3 regions of the Streptomyces sp. NPDC027962 genome follow, and region 2 is predicted to be linked to each of the others. Evidence: riboswitches for the same ligand, from Rfam matches in the RefSeq annotation. Region 2 holds a riboswitch; each other region holds the start of a gene.
What was found. A riboswitch is a leader RNA that binds a small molecule or an ion and turns the genes downstream of it on or off. The one in region 2 is predicted to bind cobalamin.
Positions count from the first base shown of each region.

Region 1: it holds a riboswitch for cobalamin, as region 2 does, so the genes downstream of both, ACZ4SA_RS09125 (ABC transporter substrate-binding protein) here and ACZ4SA_RS00910 (ribonucleoside-diphosphate reductase subunit alpha) in region 2, are expected to answer to the same signal.
Region 3: it holds a riboswitch for cobalamin, as region 2 does, so the genes downstream of both, ACZ4SA_RS12240 (ABC transporter substrate-binding protein) here and ACZ4SA_RS00910 (ribonucleoside-diphosphate reductase subunit alpha) in region 2, are expected to answer to the same signal.

Region 1 is NZ_JBVHTA010000007.1:94,294-99,972, forward strand. Features, by position in the region: gene ACZ4SA_RS09105 (SpoIIE family protein phosphatase) at 1-1,031, shown strand, start outside; gene ACZ4SA_RS09110 (hypothetical protein) at 1,233-1,424, opposite strand; partial or broken gene ACZ4SA_RS09115 (hypothetical protein) at 1,996-2,388, shown strand; gene ACZ4SA_RS09120 (TIM barrel protein) at 2,484-2,774, shown strand; cobalamin riboswitch at 3,004-3,177, shown strand; gene ACZ4SA_RS09125 (ABC transporter substrate-binding protein) at 3,473-4,705, shown strand; gene ACZ4SA_RS09130 (FecCD family ABC transporter permease) at 4,702-5,679, shown strand, end outside.
Region 2 is NZ_JBVHTA010000001.1:193,770-199,448, forward strand. Features, by position in the region: gene ACZ4SA_RS00910 (ribonucleoside-diphosphate reductase subunit alpha) at 1-2,075, opposite strand, end outside; cobalamin riboswitch at 2,211-2,336, opposite strand; gene ACZ4SA_RS00915 (Uma2 family endonuclease) at 2,450-3,034, shown strand; gene mctP (monocarboxylate uptake permease MctP) at 3,104-4,741, opposite strand; gene ACZ4SA_RS00925 (DUF3311 domain-containing protein) at 4,738-5,010, opposite strand; gene ACZ4SA_RS00930 (GntR family transcriptional regulator) at 5,391-5,679, opposite strand, start outside.
Region 3 is NZ_JBVHTA010000010.1:44,202-49,880, forward strand. Features, by position in the region: gene ACZ4SA_RS12230 (iron ABC transporter permease) at 1-1,351, opposite strand, end outside; gene ACZ4SA_RS12235 (iron-siderophore ABC transporter substrate-binding protein) at 1,367-2,341, opposite strand; cobalamin riboswitch at 2,705-2,911, shown strand; gene ACZ4SA_RS12240 (ABC transporter substrate-binding protein) at 2,952-3,992, shown strand; gene ACZ4SA_RS12245 (FecCD family ABC transporter permease) at 3,989-5,065, shown strand; gene ACZ4SA_RS12250 (ABC transporter ATP-binding protein) at 5,062-5,679, shown strand, end outside.

The DNA of each region.
Region 1 (5,679 bases), on a different contig from region 2:
TGGCCGTCGCCCGTTATCTGCCGGCAACGGTCGGGCTGGAGGTCGGCGGCGACTGGTACGACGTGATTCCGCTCGCCGACGGGCACGTGGCGCTGGTCATCGGCGACGTTCAGGGCCACAGCGCGGGAGCCGCCACCATCATGGGCCAGATGCGCACGGCGGTGCGGGCCTACGCCGTGGAGGGCCATCCGCCCGACGTGGTGGTGTCCCGTGCCAACCGGCTGCTCGTCGGCATGGAGACGGACCTCTTCGCCACCTGCCTCTACGCCGACCTCGACATGGAGGAAGGCATTGCCCGCTTCGTACGGGCCGGGCATCTGCCCCCGGTACTGCGTCACCCGGACGGCACGACCGAGGAGCTGGTCGTGGACGGCGGGCCGCCGCTCGGTGTGCTCGCCGATGCGGAGTTCACCATGACCGAGGCCGGCCTCATCCCGGGCACCCTCGTCACGATGGTGACGGACGGTCTCGTGGAGTCGGCGCACCTCCCCCTGGAGCACGGGATGCGCCGCGTGCGCGATGTCGTCGGCGCCGCCGACCTGTCCGACATCGGGCGTGTCGCCGACGAGCTCCTCCGCAGCGCCAACGGGCGCGACGACGACGTGGCCGTGCTGCTCCTGCGCTACGACGGGACGCGGGTCCGGCCCGTACGGACCCACTGGACGGTGTGGCGGCTCCCCAACGCCGTCCAGCACGCCCGCCGCTTCGCCGCCCGCACCCTGCGCGCCTGGGGTCTGGCCGAGGAGAAGGACAGGGCCCTTCTGGTGGTGTCCGAGCTGGTCACCAACGCCATCGCGCATACGCAGGGGGAGGTGCGGCTGGACCTGACCCTGTCCGCGGACCGCCTGCGGATCGCGGTGAACGACGCCTCACCCCGCAGCCCTGTGAAACCGGCGAACGTGGACTGGGAGGCGACCGGCGGCCGCGGGCTGCTCATCGTCGAGGCGACGACGGCGGCGTGGGGCTCGGTGCCGCTCAGCGGCGGAAAGCAGGTGTGGGCGGAGATGATCGTGTCGGGCGACGCGGGCTGACACGTCCCCGGCGCCGGTGCCCCGCCCACGAGGCAGCGCTCGGCCGGCACCGACGGTTTCGCACCGCGGGACGGCACCGCTCGAACCTCAGGGGCGCAGCGACTCGCCCTGCAGGGAAGCGGCTCGTCCCTCAGGGACACAGCTCGTCCCGCAGGCAGGCTCGTCCCGCGGGGAAGCAACCCGCCGAGTGGAACGCGCCCCTCAGGGAAGCAGCTCGTCGAGTGCGGCGCGGCCCTTCTCCGCCAGGCGGCGCTCCGCCCACGCCAGGCTCTTCGGCGTGATCTCGCGGCCCGAGGCGAGAACCACGTCCTCCGCGGTCACCTCTCCCTCCGAGCCGGTGTGGAGCCGGCTGTCGGGTGTCACCCTGTCGTCCGGGTTGGCGTCTGCGTTCATGGTGCCTCCGTGCTTCGTTCGGCTGAGCCGTCAGGTGCTCCGTCGCAGCGACGGGCATCGCTGGAAAGTTCCACTCGACGCTCGCCCTGGAACCTCCGTGACCCGGCTGGGCGAAGGCCTCCGGCCGGCGGGCTGCGCCGGATCTGCGGTGTGCCGCAGGACCAGGGGCGCACGGGTGCCCGGGGCGGCCAGGGCGAAACTCGCGGATTCGGGGCAGGTGACCGGCGACCGGCCGGCCGACGGCCACCCGATATGACGGACGTCACGGCATACGCATGCCATCAGGTCATCATACGACCCGATCGCTGCACGAACCCGAAGGCCGGGCCACGCCCGGACGGCACAGCAAGGCGAGGGCGGACACGAAGGGGGAGGACAGGCCGGTACGGCCGCGCGTGGGCCTGGCGGGCCTCGGAGCCATGGGGCCCGGAATGGCCCGTAGCCTGCGGGCCGCGCGATGTTCATGTCCGCCATCCCGGTGGCCGGCATCTTCGGCGACCCGCTCTCCGGCTGGATCATGGAGCGGTTCCACGGCGCGAACGGCCGGCAGGGCGGGCAGGGCGGGCAGGGGATGTTCCTGCTCGAGGCGATCCCCGCGCTCGTCATCGGTGTCGCCACGCTGTTCCACCTCGACAACGGCGTGCGCAGCGCCAAGTGCTCACCGACGGCGGGAAGGCCGTCGTGGAGCGGCGATCGCCGACGACGCCGCGCACCAGACGGTGCACGGCCGGGTCTGGGACGACTTCCGCGACCCCAAGGCGTGGCTGATGCGCACTGCCCCGGCCGCGAGGCGGAGGTGCGCTCCGGGATCGACAGGGCGCTCGAGTACGCCGCGGCGCTGGGCTGCCCGCGGGTGCACGTCATGCCCGGTCCGGTGCCGCCGGACGCTCAGCCGGCGGAACTCGCCGAAGCCTGCGACACCTGCCTGGCCAGCCTCGCCCACGCCGCGGAACAAGCCGCGGCGGTGGGCGTCGACATCCTGATCGAGCCCATCAACGGCCGTGACATGCCGGGGTACTTCCTGCACAGGCAGGCCGAGCCCACGCCGTGGTGCGGGAGGTGGGCGCCGCGAATCCCAAGGTGCAACCCGACCTCTACCACTGCCAGATCGTCGAGGGCGACCTCACCACGGCCCTGCGACGCGACCTGCCGACCGGCCGCGTCGGCCATCTGCGGATCGCGGGCGTTCCCGACCACCACGAGCCCGACCTGGGCGAACTCGGCGTCCGCCACCTGTTCGACGTCGTCGACGCCCTGGGCTTCGACGGGTGGATCGGCTGCGAGTACCGCCCCCGCGCCGGCAGCGGGGGGCTCGGCCGGCTCGACAACTACCGTGAGGACTACGCATGAGGATCGTCATCACGGGTGGCTTCGGCTTCCTGGACCGCTCCGCTCCCGTGCCCTTGGCATCGGGAAGAACCACCTGCACCGCCACCCCAGAAGCAGCCGGTGGAACACGGATGCAGCGGCTCACGTACCGGACGTCGAGGTGCGACACGCCTCTCGGCCCCTGCCGTGCATGCGAGTTGGCTGCCATGTGGTTCGTCGCACAGTTGTAGGGGGTGGTGCGGGGGGACGGTGATCTGGGATGCTTCCGTCCGACAAGCGACGGCGGAACGAGGAAGCCGGTGAGATTCCGGCACGGTACCGCCACTGTGTAGGGGGAGCGACTCCGCCGAAGCCACCGCCCGTCTGGGTGGGAAGGCCGGGGAAGCATCGATCCCGAGTCAGGAGACTCACGCCGTCGCACCTCGACGTACCGGGGCGGATCTCCCCGAGAGAGGACGGTGGCACTCGTGTGCCCACGTGCTTGCGTGAAGTTTCCCCTCCTGGCCGACCGTCGAGTACGGATGCGCCGTAATGCCGCTGCGGCCGTGTCGGCCTGGCGCTGAACGGCCTTCCGGCGTCCGGCGCCTTTTCGGCCTTTCGCCCTTTCGGCTTCCGGGCCCTCTGACCTTCTGACGATCTGACCTTCTGAGAGTGCACCTCTCGGTCACCTTTCCGCGTCCGATGAACCGGGCGCGCATCGACGCATGCCAGGAGCCCTCGTGCCCGTAGGACCAGCCCTCCCTGTCCGCCGCCGTGCCCTCGCCGCGGCTCTGCTCGCGCTGGGGCTCACACTCACCGCGTGCGGTGACGGTGACGCTCCGCCCGGGGACTCCCGCGCTTCCGAAGACGGCGGCTGCATCGACGACTTCGACCCGGCCAAGGACTACTTCCCGGTCAAGTCCACGGTGGAGCACGCCGAGAACTTCTCCCTCCGCTACGAAAGGAGTTACCAGGTCCTGACGGTGAAGGAGCCGTTCCCCAAGGGGAAACCGGAGTCCTACGTCCTGATCAAGTGCGGTGCGCCCAAGCCGAAGCTGACCGGTGACCTGGCCGAGGCACAGCAGATCACGGTGCCGATCAAGAGCCTGTACTCCGCGTCGACGACACACCTGCCACTGCTGACGGATACCGGCACCCTCCCGGTGCTCACCGGTGTGGCGAACGGAGCGTTCATCAGCTCCGCGGAGGTCCGTGAGCGGGTGACGTCGGGCAAGGTCGCCGAGTACGCCAAGGACAACGCGCTCAACGCCGAGCAGGTCATCGGCGCCAGGCCCGACGTACTGATGACGCAGGGAACCGACGATCCTCAGTACCCGAAGCTGCGGCAGGCCGGCATCGCGGTCGTCGCCAACGCCGAGTGGCTGGAGTCCAGCCCGCTGGGGCGCGCCGAGTGGGTCAAGGCGATGGCCGCACTCACCGGAGCGGAGAAGCGCGCCGGTGACGTCTTCGACACGGTCGAGAGCGACTACGCGAAGGTCGCCGCCAAGGCGGCCGACGCGGTCTCCAGGGCCGAGCCCGTCAAGGTGCTGCCGGGCACGATGTACCAGGGCACGTGGAGCATGCCCTCCGGCGGCAGTTACCTGGGGAAATTGCTCAAGGACGCGGGCGGCACCCACCCGTGGGCCGACGACAAGAGCACCGGCAACCTGCAGTTGAACTTCGAGGCGGTCTACGCCAAGGGCGGTGATGCGCCGGTCTGGCTGGTCGGCGAACAGTGGAAGTCGACGGGCGCCGCACTCGAGGCCGACCGCCGGTACGGCAACCTCCGCGCCGTGAGGTCCGGCGAGGTGTGGACGAACACGAAGGCCCAGCCGCCGGGCGGCGGCAACGACTTCTACGAACGAGGCGTGCTGCGCCCCGATCTGGTCCTTGCCGACCTCTTCGCACTCCTCCACCCGGATCAGGCCGAAGACCACAACTTCACTTTCTACGCCAAGGTGCCCAAGGCGTGACCGCCCGAACGGCGGCACCACCGGCCGTGGCTCCGCATCTGCCGGCAACACGGCGTCGACGCACGGTCGTAGTCGGCGCGTTGGCCGTCGGCACTGCGGCACTGTTCGTCCTCACGATCGCCGTCGGCTCCTACCAGGTGCCCGTCGGTGACGTGATGCGCGTCCTCATGGGCGACCCGGGAGCCGATCCCCGGTGGACCGTCATCGTCGGGGAGGTGCGGCTGCCCCGTGCGCTGACCGCCACCGCCGTGGGCGCGGCTCTCGCCGTGGCCGGCGTCCAGATGCAGACACTGTTCCGCAACGCTCTCGCCGACCCCTTCTCCCTGGGGGTGAGTTCGGGGGCGAGCATGGGCGTCGCGGCGGTCGTGGTCAGTACAGGAGGCGTTGCCGGAAGCTTCACCGGTGACCTGGCCGGGCTGGGGCGCATCGGTGTGGTGCTCGCCGGATCGCTCGGGGCCGGAGCCGTGCTGGCGCTCGTGCTGCTCCTGTCGCGCTGGGTGCGTTCGGCGGTCACCCTGCTCGTCATCGGAGTGATGATCGGCTCGGCGGCCACCGCAGTGGTCAGTGTGATGCTCGTGTACGCCCAACCCGAGCGGGCGCAGCAGTTCGTGGTGTGGGGACTGGGCAGTTTCAGTGCCACCACCTGGCCGGACCTCGCGGTGATGCTGCCCGTCATCGGCACCGGACTGGTGGCCGCGTTGCTGACCACCAAGAGGCTGAACGCCCTGCTGCTCGGCGAGGACTACGCCCGCACGATGGGCCTGAACGTGCGGCGTGCCCGCGACCTGGCGCTGTTCGGCACCTCCCTGCTGGCCGGGGCGGCCACCGCGTTCTGCGGACCGATCGCTTTCCTCGGACTTGCCGTTCCTCATCTGACGCGTGTCGCCCTGCGCACCTCCGACCACCGCGTCCTGGTCCCGGCTTCCATGCTCGCCGGGGCGTTCCTCGCCCTGAGCTGCGCGCTCCTGAGCCAA
Region 2 (5,679 bases):
GGGATCTCCCAGGCCGTGCGGTACAGCTCCCGCACCTCGGCAGGGACCCAGCCGAAGCCCTGCACCGAGCCGTTCGACTCGCGCAGCGCCTCCCGGGTCTGGGCGTCCCACACGCCGAGCCGCTTCAGCTCCTGAACCAGATACGAGTTGACCTGGAGGAACTCACCGCTGAGCGTCTCGCGCTTGAACAGGTTGGAGACCTGCGGCTCGATGCACTCGTACACCCCCGCGATCGAGGCGATGGTCGCGGTCGGGGCGATGGCCAGCAGCAGCGAGTTGCGCATGCCGACCGAGGCGACACGGGCGCGCAGGGCGTCCCAGCGCTCGGGCCAGTTGAGCGCGGTGTCGTAGTGGTCCGGGTGCAGCACGCCGCGGGCCGCGCGGGTCTCGGACCAGGCGGGCAGCGGTCCGTTGCGCTCGGCGAGGTCGCAGGACGCCTCGTAGGCGGCCAGCATGATCCGCTCGGCGATCCGCGTCGACAGGGCCTTCGCCCTGGGCGAGTCGAAGGGCAGCCGCAGCTTGAAGAAGACGTCCTGGAGGCCCATCGCGCCCAGGCCCACCGGGCGCCACCTGGCGTTGGAACGGCCGGCCTGCTCGGTCGGGTAGAAGTTGATGTCGACGACCCGGTCGAGGAAGGTGACGGCGGTGCGGACGGTGGCGTCCAGCCGCTCCCAGTCGATGCCGTCGGCGCCTTCGCCGTTGACGAAGGCCCCGAGGTTGACCGATCCGAGGTTGCACACGGCCGTCTCGCCGTCGTCCGTCACCTCGAGGATCTCGGTGCACAGGTTCGAGGAGTGCACGACCCGGCCTGGTTCGGCGGTCTGGTTCGCGGTGCGGTTGGAGGCGTCCTTGAAGGTCATCCAGCCGTTGCCGGTCTGGGCGAGGGTGCGCATCATCCGGCCGTACAGGTCCCTGGCCGGGATCGACTTGCGGGCCAGTCCCGCGGCCTCCGCCTTGCGGTAGGCGGCGTCGAACTCGTCACCCCACAGGTCGACCAGGCCGGGGACGTCGACCGGCGAGAAGAGCGACCACTGCGTGTCCGCCTCGACGCGCCGCATGAACTCGTCGGGGATCCAGTGCGCGAGGTTCAGGTTGTGCGTACGCCGGGCGTCCTCACCGGTGTTGTCCCGCAGCTCCAGGAACTCCTCGATGTCCGCGTGCCACGTCTCCAGGTAGATCGCGGCGGCGCCCTTGCGCCGGCCGCCCTGGTTCACCGCGGCGACCGACGCGTCGAGGGTCTTCAGGAACGGGACGATGCCGTTGGAGTGCCCGTTGGTGCCGCGGATCAGCGAACCGCGGGCGCGGATGCGGGAGTAGGAGAGCCCGATGCCGCCGGCGTGCTTGGAGAGCCGGGCGACCTGGTGGTAGCGGTCGTAGATCGAGTCGAGCTCGTCGAGCGGCGAGTCCAGCAGGTAGCAGGACGACATCTGCGGGTGCCGGGTGCCCGAGTTGAAGAGCGTGGGGGAGGAGGGCAGGTAGTCGAGCCGGCTCATCAGGCCGTACAGGGACGCGACCTCGTCCAGGGCGCGGACCGATTCGTCCTCCGCCAGACCGGCGGCGACACGCAGCATGAAGTGCTGGGGCGTCTCGATGACCTGGCGGGTGATGGGGTGGCGCAGCAGATAGCGGCTGTAGAGCGTGCGCAGACCGAAGTAGCCGAACCGGTCGTCGGCTCGCACGTCGATGAGCGCGTCCAGCCGGGCGGCGTGCAGCGCCACGAACGCGGCCGTACGGCCGGCGATCAGGCCCTCGCGGTGGCCGACGGCGACCGAGGACGAGAAGGACTCCACGCCCTGCCCCGCCGCCTCGTCGGCGATCGTGCGGGTCAGCAGGCGTGCCGCGAGCCGCGAGTAGGCCGGGTCCTCCGAAATGAGGCCCGCGGCCGCGTCGGTGGCGAGAGAGCGCAGCTCGGCCTCGTCCGACCCGGCGTTCCGGCCGCGCAGCGCCGCGGCGGCGACCCTGCCCGGGTCGGTGTCGGGCAGGTCGGCCGTGAGGTCCGTCAGTGTCCGCAGCAGTGCGGTCCCGGGACCGTCCTCCTCCGTCGCTGAGACCGGATCGGCTGGCGCGATGGTCACCTGGTGCTCTCCTCGCTCGGCTCTGGGCCTTGCGGGGAGGTGAGGCCATGCGGGCAAGGGCCCGCGAGGCGGGCACGGCGCATGGCGTCCACCGGCCCAACCGCGAGGCCCGGACGTCTTTGCACCCGGATCGGTCGAACCGGATGACCGTCGGCAGGTCCTCGGACTTGTCGGATACGGCAAAGCGCACCGGATCACACCGTTGCGGGACAGTTCCGGATTCACACCGGATTCCCCTGCGGCGACAGCGAGATGAGCATACATGTGGGGGCGGTTTAGTCGGACACCCCCATATGTTGTGTCTTCGAGGGTGATGCCGATGTACGGGCGCTGGGCCTTGGCCCCCGCTATCGTGGTCGCTGAAGGGAGGGTCCATGACCGTGACCACCGACCGCCCGCACCTGGACACCGACGACTTCGACGAGGCCTTCCGGATACTGGCCCGCACGACCGAGGGCGTGCGTCTGGAACTGATCGACGGGAAGCTCAGGAGCAAAGCGGTGCCGGACGGGGATCACGGGCGCATCATCGAGTGGCTGACGCGCATCTGCATGCAGGCACGCCCGGAGCTGTGGCTCTATCCCGACCAAGGCCTCAAGGTGCAGGAGTACCGCAAGGGCCGGGCGCGTCCGGACGGCTCGCTCGCCGCCAGCGGCGCCTTCGTCGGCCAAGGCGAATGGGCCGACCCGGACCAGGTGCTCATGGTCCTCGAGGTCACTTCGTACGACTCGGACACCGATGGGCGCGACCGCGTGGAGAAGCCTCGTGCCTACGCGCAGACGGGCATCCCGGTGTACCTGCTGATCGACCGGGACAGCTGCGAGGTGACGGTCTACAGCCAGCCCGACGGCGTGCGTTACGAGAACGCCCACACCGTCCCGTTCGGCAAGGACATCAGGCTGCCTGCCCCGGTGGACATCACCCTGGCGACCGAGCAGCTCAAGGACTGGGTGCACTGACCCTCCCAAGCCGAAGGGCCGCTGCGCCTCCCACCGAGAAGGCGCGGCGGCCCTTCGCCGTGCGACCGGTCAGTGACCGGCGGGCGCGCCCGCCGTGGCCGGGGGCAGCTCCACCTTGACGCCCGGGTCGCCGGCGTCCGCCGTGTAGTCGGACGGGCTGGTCTCGTCGACGCCGTCGGGGGCCTTGGCCGCCCGCAGGACGAAGGTGAGGACCACGGTGACGACGACGTTCAGCACGAACGCGGTGAGGCCGATGTAGCCGATCTCGCCGATGCCCGGGATCTCCGCCGACGAGCCGCCGAAGTGCTTCTGCGTCGGGCTCGCCACGCCGTAGGCCGCAGCCGTGCCGTAGATCATGCCGACCGCCCAGCCGCCGATGAGCGCCCAGCGGTGGAACCAGCGGGTGAACAGGCCGCCCACCAGCGCCGGGAACGTCTGCAGGATCCAGATTCCGCCCAGCAGCTGGAAGTTGATCGCCACGGTCTTGTCCATGGTGAGGACGAAGGCGAGAGCGCCCACCTTCACCAGCAGCGACACCAGCTTGGAGACCTTGGTCTCCTGGGCCGGGGTCGCGTCGGGCTTGAGGAAGTCCTTGTAGATGTTCCGGGTGAAGAGGTTCGCCGCGGCGATCGACATGATCGCCGCCGGCACCAGCGCGCCGATGCCGATCGCGGCGAAGGCGACACCCGCGAACCAGTCCGGGAACATGTTCTCGAACAGCTGCGGGATGGCCAGCTGACCGTTGGTCACCTTCACGCCGGCCGCGATGGCCATGAAGCCCAGCAGCGCCAGCAGGCCCAGCATGAGCGAGTACAGCGGAAGGATCGTGGTGTTGCGGCGGATCACCTCGCGGCTGCGTGAGGAGAGCGTCGCCGTGATCGAGTGCGGGTACATGAAGAGCGCGAGCGCCGAGCCGAGCGCCAGGGTGGCGTAGCCCCACTGGCCCATCTCGCCGGGGATCAGCGCACCGGTCGGCTTGCCCGTCGCCTCGTTGACCTGCGAGAACTTCTCACCCGCGCTGGCGAAGATCTCGGCGAAGCCACCGAGCTTGATCGGGATGTAGATGATCGCCACCGCGATGACGATGTAGATCAGGGTGTCCTTGACAAAGGCGATGAGCGCCGGGGCACGCAGTCCGGACGAGTACGTGTAGGCCGCGAGCACACCGAAGGCGATCAGCAGCGGCAGGTCCTTGATGAACCAGTGGGTGCTCTCGCCGCCGCCGACGCCCATCACGTCGAGCACGGCCTGGATGCCGACCAGTTGGAGCGCGATGTACGGCATGGTGGCGAGGATGCCGGTGAGGGCGACCGCCAGGGACAGGCCCTTGGAGCCGAATCGCCCGCGGACGAAGTCCGAGGTGGTGACGTATCCGTGCTTGTGCGACACCGACCAGAGCCGCGGCAGGAAGGTGAAGATCAGGGGGTAGACGAGGATCGTGTACGGGACGGCGAAGAAGCCGGCCGCGCCGGCCGCGTAGATGGCCGCCGGGACGGCGACGAAGGTGTACGCGGTGTAGAGGTCGCCGCCGAGCAGGAACCATGTCACCCAGGTGCCGAACGACCGGCCGCCGAGGCCCCATTCGTCGAGGCTGTGCTCGTTCTCGGCCTTGCGCCAGCGCGCGGCCAGGAAGCCCATGACCGTGACGGCCAGGAAGAAGAAGATGAAGACGGCGAGTGCGACGCCGTTCACGCCTTCGTTGTTCATCGGGACGCACCCCCCTTGCGGGAGCGCTGGTCACGCTGCCAGAGCTTGTAGGCGATCATCGTCAGGACCGTCGAGATCAGGACCCAGAGCATCTGGTACCAGTAGAAGAACGGCATACCGATGAAGGTGGGTTCGGGCTTCGCGTAGGAGCCGACCCAGAGCATCGCCACGAAGGGCGCGAAAAGGCAGAGGGCGATGATGACGCGCACCGGCGTGATGACCGGTGGTTTCGCTTCGGGCGCTTCTGGCGCCTCGGGCACTGCGGACATGCGGCTCCGTCCCCTCACTGAACACCTGTGTAGTGCGCAGGAAATCTAGGCGAGCCGTTCGCGCCGAGTCACCCCCGTTCCGCATATCGGTACGGCAACGGCCCTGCCTTTGCATGGCCAAACGGGACATGGCGCCGCAACGGGCTGCGGCGCCACGTCGGTTGAGCTTTCCGGGGTCAGTTGTCGAGGTGAGTTGCCGGGTCTAGGGCGCGTTTCGAAAGTCCCGCCTGGCCCACGACGCCTGGCACGCACACTCGCTGCGTTGTCGGAGTCATCCAAGTACGGTCCAGTACGAGGATGATCCTCCGTCTTGCGATTGCACGCACCAGACGCCGCGAGCCCCGCCCTGCGGGCGGACGGCGCCACTTTCGAAACACGCCCTAGTCGTTCGGGCGCTTCAGCCTCGCGACGAACTTGTAGCGGTCCCCCCGGTAGACCGAGCGGACCCACTCCACGGGCTCGCCCTGGGCGTCCAGCGAGTGGCGGGAGAGCATCAGCATCGGCAGGCCCACGTCCGTGCCGAGCAGGCCGGCCTCGCGCGGGGTGGCCAGCGAGGTCTCGATCGTCTCCTCGGCCTCGGCGAGATGGACGTCGTACACCTCCGCCAGGGCCGTGTAGAGCGAGGTGTACTTCACCAGACTGCGGCGCAGCGCCGGGAAGCGCTTGGCC
Region 3 (5,679 bases), on a different contig from region 2:
TGATGCCGGGCTCGGCGAGCGGGTTGCGGGTCACGGCCTGGACGAGCGTCCCGGCCAGGGCGAGGGCGGCGCCCGCGAGGAGGGCGGCGAGGACCCGGGGCACGCGGGTGTCAAGGACGAAGCCGATGGTCTGTCCGGCCCGGCCCAGTGCCCAGTTGGTGACGTCGCCGAGGAGCAGCTTGGCGTCGCCGAGGAGGACGGCCGCGATGGTCACGCCCACGAATGCCGCGACCAGGGCGGCCGTGACGGCGAGAAGGGCCGCGCGGCTCCTGATGCGCAGCCGGTCGGTGGCGACGCCGGCGGTGTCCCGCAGCCGCGCGGCCATGACCATCACGAAGACGGCCCCGACAAGGCTGGTCACGACGCCGGTCGGCACGGCGACGGCCGTGTCCGCCGGCACGAGGGTGCGCAGCAGCACGTCCGCGCCGAGCACGAGCCCGGCGCCGACGAGACCCGCGACCGGTATGCCGATACGGGACCGCGCGAAGCCGCGGAACCTGTGGGCGAGGGGACGGACGAGTGCCGGGGCGCACAGGCCGACGAAACCGACCGGACCGGCCAGGGTGACGGCGGCCGCGGCGAGCAGGGCCGCGAGCACGACCGCGGTCATGCGGGTGGCGCGGACGGGTACGCCGAGGCCGCGGGCGGCGTCGTCGCCGAGGGCCAGGGCGTCGACCCGGCGGGCGAGGAGCAGCAGCCCGAGGAGGCTGATGACACCGATGGGCGCCATCTGCAGGACGCCGTCGAAACCGTTCTGGGAGATGCTTCCCTGGTTCCAGTGGTAGACGCCCTCGGCTTCCTGGGGGAACAGCAGGACCAGTCCCTCGGTCATGGCGGTCAGACCGAGGGTCAGGGCACTGCCGACCAGCACGAGGCGGATGGTGCCGGAGCCCAGGCCGGACAATCCGAGCACGACGGCCGCGGCGGTGAGTCCGCCGGCGAAGGCGATGCCGGAGGAGGCGAACAGCGGGAGCGAGAGGCCGGTGGCGGCGGTGAGCCCGAGGGCGAAGTAGGAGCCGGCGTTGATGGCGAGGGTGTCGGGCGCGGCGAGGACGTTGCGGCTGACCGCCTGCAGGGCGGCGCCCGCCATGCCGAGGACGACCCCGACGAGCAGCCCCGCCGTCATCCTCGGCAGCCGCGAGGCGATGACGACGGACGCGTCGGCGGCGTCGGCGCGGCCTGTGAGGGCCTTGAAGACCTCGGTGGCGCCGACGGAGGCGGTGCCCTGGGTGATGTCGACGAGTGCGAGGCCCGCGACGAGGAGGAGCAGTGCGGCCGTCACCGCGGCCGCGGCCGTGCGGGACGTGGCCGCCGACGGACGGGTGGCGGGGGTGGTCGCGGTGACGGCCATGGTGCTGCTTCTTCCCTACTTCTTCGTCAGCTCGGCGACGACGGAGTCGACGTACTTGTTCATCGACTCGGGACCGCCGAACATCCAGATGCCGTCGGGGAGGCGGTGGACGTTGCCCTTCTTGACGAACGGCAGCGAGGTCCACACCTTGTCCTTGGCGAGGGCGCCGGTGAACGGGGTGCTGTTCTGGTCGCCGTCGTTGCCGATGTAGGCGAAGTGCACGTCGGCGCCCAGCTTGGTCAGGCCCTCGACGTCCGTCGTGCCGAGGCCGTACGCCGGGTCGCCCTTGACCGACCAGTCGTTCTTCAGGCCGAGCTCCTCGTTGACCGCGCCGATGAGCGAGCCGCTGGTGAACGGGCGGATCGACGTCTGGTTGGAGACGACGTACCCGTCGGCGAAGGCGTACTTCGCACCCGCGAGCCCGGCTCCCGCGAGAGTCTCCTTGCCCTCCTTGATCTTCGCCTCGAACTGCTTCTTGAGTTCGCCGGCCTTCTCGGTGGTGCCGGTGGCCTGGGCGAGCAGATCGAGGTTCTTCGTCATCTGCCCGATCGGGTCGGCCGCGTTGGCCGACTTCACCTCCACCACCGGGGCGACCTTGCGCAGTTGCTTCACGGCGGCCGGCGGCAGGTCGGTGCTGGCGACGATGAGGTCCGGCTGCAGGGCGGCGATGGTGTCCATGCTGGGCTCGCCGCGGGTGCCGACGTCCTTGGGCTCGTTCTTCAGCGGGACCGCGCTGTCCCAGGTCTTGTAGCCCTTGACGTCGGCGACGCCGACCGGGTCCACGCCCAGCGAGATCAGCAGCTCGACCTCGTGCCACTCGGTACCGACGACCTTCTTGGCCGGACCGTTCAGGACGACCTTCTGGCCGGAGGCGTCGGTGAGGGTGATCTTCTCGGCGGTGTTCTTCGCCCTGTCGTCGGCGGGGGGCTCGGTGGTCCCGCAGGCGGAGCTCGCCGGGCGGATCGCGGAGCCGGTCACAGCACTGGCCAGGGCTGCTGCGCGTTCTTCGGGCTTCACCCGTCAGAGCAGGTTTTTCGGCTTGCCATACCGCGTGCAGGCGCTCGGAGCGTCAAACGAGCGTCACAGCCGACCACCCGTCCCTCCCTGTACAGGACGGAGGAGGCTTCCCCGAGATCGCCGCAGCGTCCAGTGCCGTGCCCATCGCCCCCAAAAAGTTCGAACACGGCTTGGGCCCATGCGCAGCGTGGGCTGGTCAAGCGGAGCTGGCGCGGTAGTGGGCACGGCCTTTTCTCCTGAGCCGCGCGCGGGTTCGCATCCTGCCGGTGACACTCCGGATCGCGCTGCCGGCGACCGCGAGTACCGCAGACACTCCGGCGGAAGTAGGTAAGGCCGTGGTAACTTCCGGGCGCCAGTCGCACTCGTGCACACGGACGTCCGCGTGCACGGGTCAGGGAATCCGGTGAGAGTCCGGAACTGACGCGCAGCGGTGAGGGTGACGGGCGGGGCGACAACCACTGGACCCGGCCATGGCCGGGTCTGGGAAGGTGCCCCGTCAGGATGATCCCGAGTCCGAAGACCTGCTGGCAGCCGACCGTCCGAACGGGCCCCGCGCATGGGCCCCGACGCCTAGGAAGCCAACGTGCAGCTGTCACGTCCCGCCCACTGTTCCCTTCTGCTCCTGACCGGGGCCCTGTTGCTGACCGCGTGCGGTTCGGGCTCGTCGTCCGACGCGTCAGGGAAGTCCGCCGAAGCCGGGGCCCGGGCTGTCACACTCGACAACTGCGGGCAGAAAGCGACGGTCGAGGCCCCGCCGAAGCGGGCCGTGTCCCTGAACCAGGGCACCACCGAGATCATGCTCTCCCTCGGGCTTGCCGACCGGATGGTGGGCACCGCCACCTGGACCGACCCGGTCATGAAGGGGCTGGAGAAGCCCAACGCGAAGGTGCCCCGGCTCGCCGACAACGCGCCGTCGTTCGAGAAGGTCCTGAACACCGAGCCGGACTTCGTCGCCTCCTCCTTCGCCTCCACCCTCAGCAAGGGCGGGGTTGCCCCACGCGAGAAGTTCGAGGAACTCGGAGTGCCGACGTATCTCTCGCCCGCCGACTGCGAGGGCAAGGACAACAGCGGCGACGGCGACGGCTCACGGACGAAGCCGCTGGCCATGGACACCGTCTATCGCGAGGTGCGTGAACTGGCCCGGACCTTCGGGGTGGAGGAGCGCGGCGAGAAGCTGGTCACGGAGCTGAACGACCGGGTTACCAAGGCCACCTCCGGGATCGACGCCAAGGACACCACGATCCTGTACTGGTTCGCCAACCAGGAGTCCCCCTACATGGCAGGCTGCTGCGGCGCACCCGGCATCATCACGAACACGCTCGGCGCGAAGAACGTCTTCGACGACAGTACGCAGGAGTGGCCCCAGATCAACTGGGAGACCGTCGCCGACCGCAACCCCGGCGTGCTGGTCATCGGCGACCTCACCCGTAAGTCGCAGACCGCGGAGACCGCCGCGAAGAAGATCGCGTTCCTGGAGTCCAATGCGGCGACGCGGAACATGGACGCGGTGAAGAACAACCGGTACGTGCTGCTCAGCGGGCAGGCCATGAACCCCACGATCCGCACCGTCGAGGGAGTCGAGAAGGTCGCCGCCGCGCTGCGCGAGTACGGACTCGGCGGATGACCACCGCTCTGCACAGGCCCGCGGCCCGCCCGCCGCGGTCCGCCGCCGGTACCCTGCGGACCGCGGCCGGCCTGGGCACCGGGCTGGCGGTGCTCGCGGCATCCGTCGCCGTGGCCGTCACCATCGGCCCGGCGGACATCGGCGTCGGCGACGTCTGGTCCGCGGTCGCCTCCCATCTGGGATGGGGCACGACGGAGTTGTCCCCGATCCGAAACGGCATCGTGTGGAACCTGCGGCTGCCGCGCACCCTGCTCGCCGCGGTGTGCGGGGCCGGGCTCGCCGTGTGCGGGGCGGTGATGCAGTCGCTGCTGCGCAACCCGCTCGCCGACCCGTTCGTCCTCGGGGTCTCCTCCGGAGCGTCGACCGGCGCCGTCGTCGTGGTCGTCCTCGGTGCGGGGGGCGGTGTTCTGTCCATCTCGGGGGGCGCGTTCGTGGGCGCGCTCGGCTCGTTCGCGCTGGTGCTGCTGCTCAGCCACACCCTCGGCGGGGCCACGGACCGGGTGGTGCTGTCCGGGGTGGCCGCCATGCAACTGTTCTCCGCGCTGACCTCGTTCGTGGTGATGACGGCCGCCGACGCGGAGACCACCAGGGGCGTGCTGTTCTGGCTGCTCGGGTCGCTCAGCGGGGCCGGCTGGAGCGAGGTGTGGCTCTGCCTGGCCGTCCTGGCACTCGCGCTGGTGGTGTGTCTCGGGTACGCGCGCACGCTGGACGCCTTCGCCTTCGGCCAGGACGCGGCGGCCACCCTCGGCGTCGCGGTCGCCCGGACCCGGCTGGTGCTGCTGTGCGTGACCGCGCTGCTGACGGCCGCTCTGGTCAGCGCGGCGGGCGCGATCGGCTTCGTCGGGCTCGTCCTGCCGCACGCCGCACGCGCCCTTGTGGGCCCGGGGCACGGCCGCCTGCTGCCGGTCACCGCGCTGGCCGGGGCGGTGTTCCTGGTGTGGGCCGACACCCTGGCCCGTACCGTCCTCGACCCCCAGGAGGTACCGGTCGGCGTGGTGACTTCCCTTGTCGGCGTCCCGGCGTTCGTCCTGGTCCTGTACCGCACGAGCACGAGCACGAGGAGGACGCGATGACCGCCGGTACGGATGAGCAGGCGGCCGCGGCGCAGCTGTCCACCCTCGCCGCCGACCGCGTCAGACGCTCCATCGACGGACGGCTGATCCTCGACGGTGTCAGCATCACCCCCCGCCCCGGCTCCGTGACCGGACTGCTCGGCCCCAACGGCTCCGGGAAGTCCACATTGCTGCGGCTGCTGTCCGGCGTCCTCGCCCCCACCTCCGGGGTCGTCACCCTCGACGGACGCCCCCTGCCCGACTGGGGCCGCCGCCCCGTAGCCCGGCGCGTGGCGGTCGTCGAGCAGCAGGCGGACGCCCTTGTCGAGTTGACCGTCCTCGACGTCGTACGCCTCGGCCGCATCCCGCACCGCCGCGCCTGGACCCCCGCCACCGAGGCGGACGAGAACGCCGTACGCACCGCCCTGGAGCGCACCGGCCTGACCGACCGCGCCGGCCAGCCCTGGCACACGCTCTCCGGCGGCGAACGCCAGCGCGCACAGATCGCCCGCGCCCTCGCCCAGGAGCCCCGTGAACTGCTGCTGGACGAACCGACCAACCACCTCGACATCCACCACCAGCTCGACCTGCTGCACCTCGTCGCCGAACTGCCCGTCACCAGTGTCGTCGCCCTG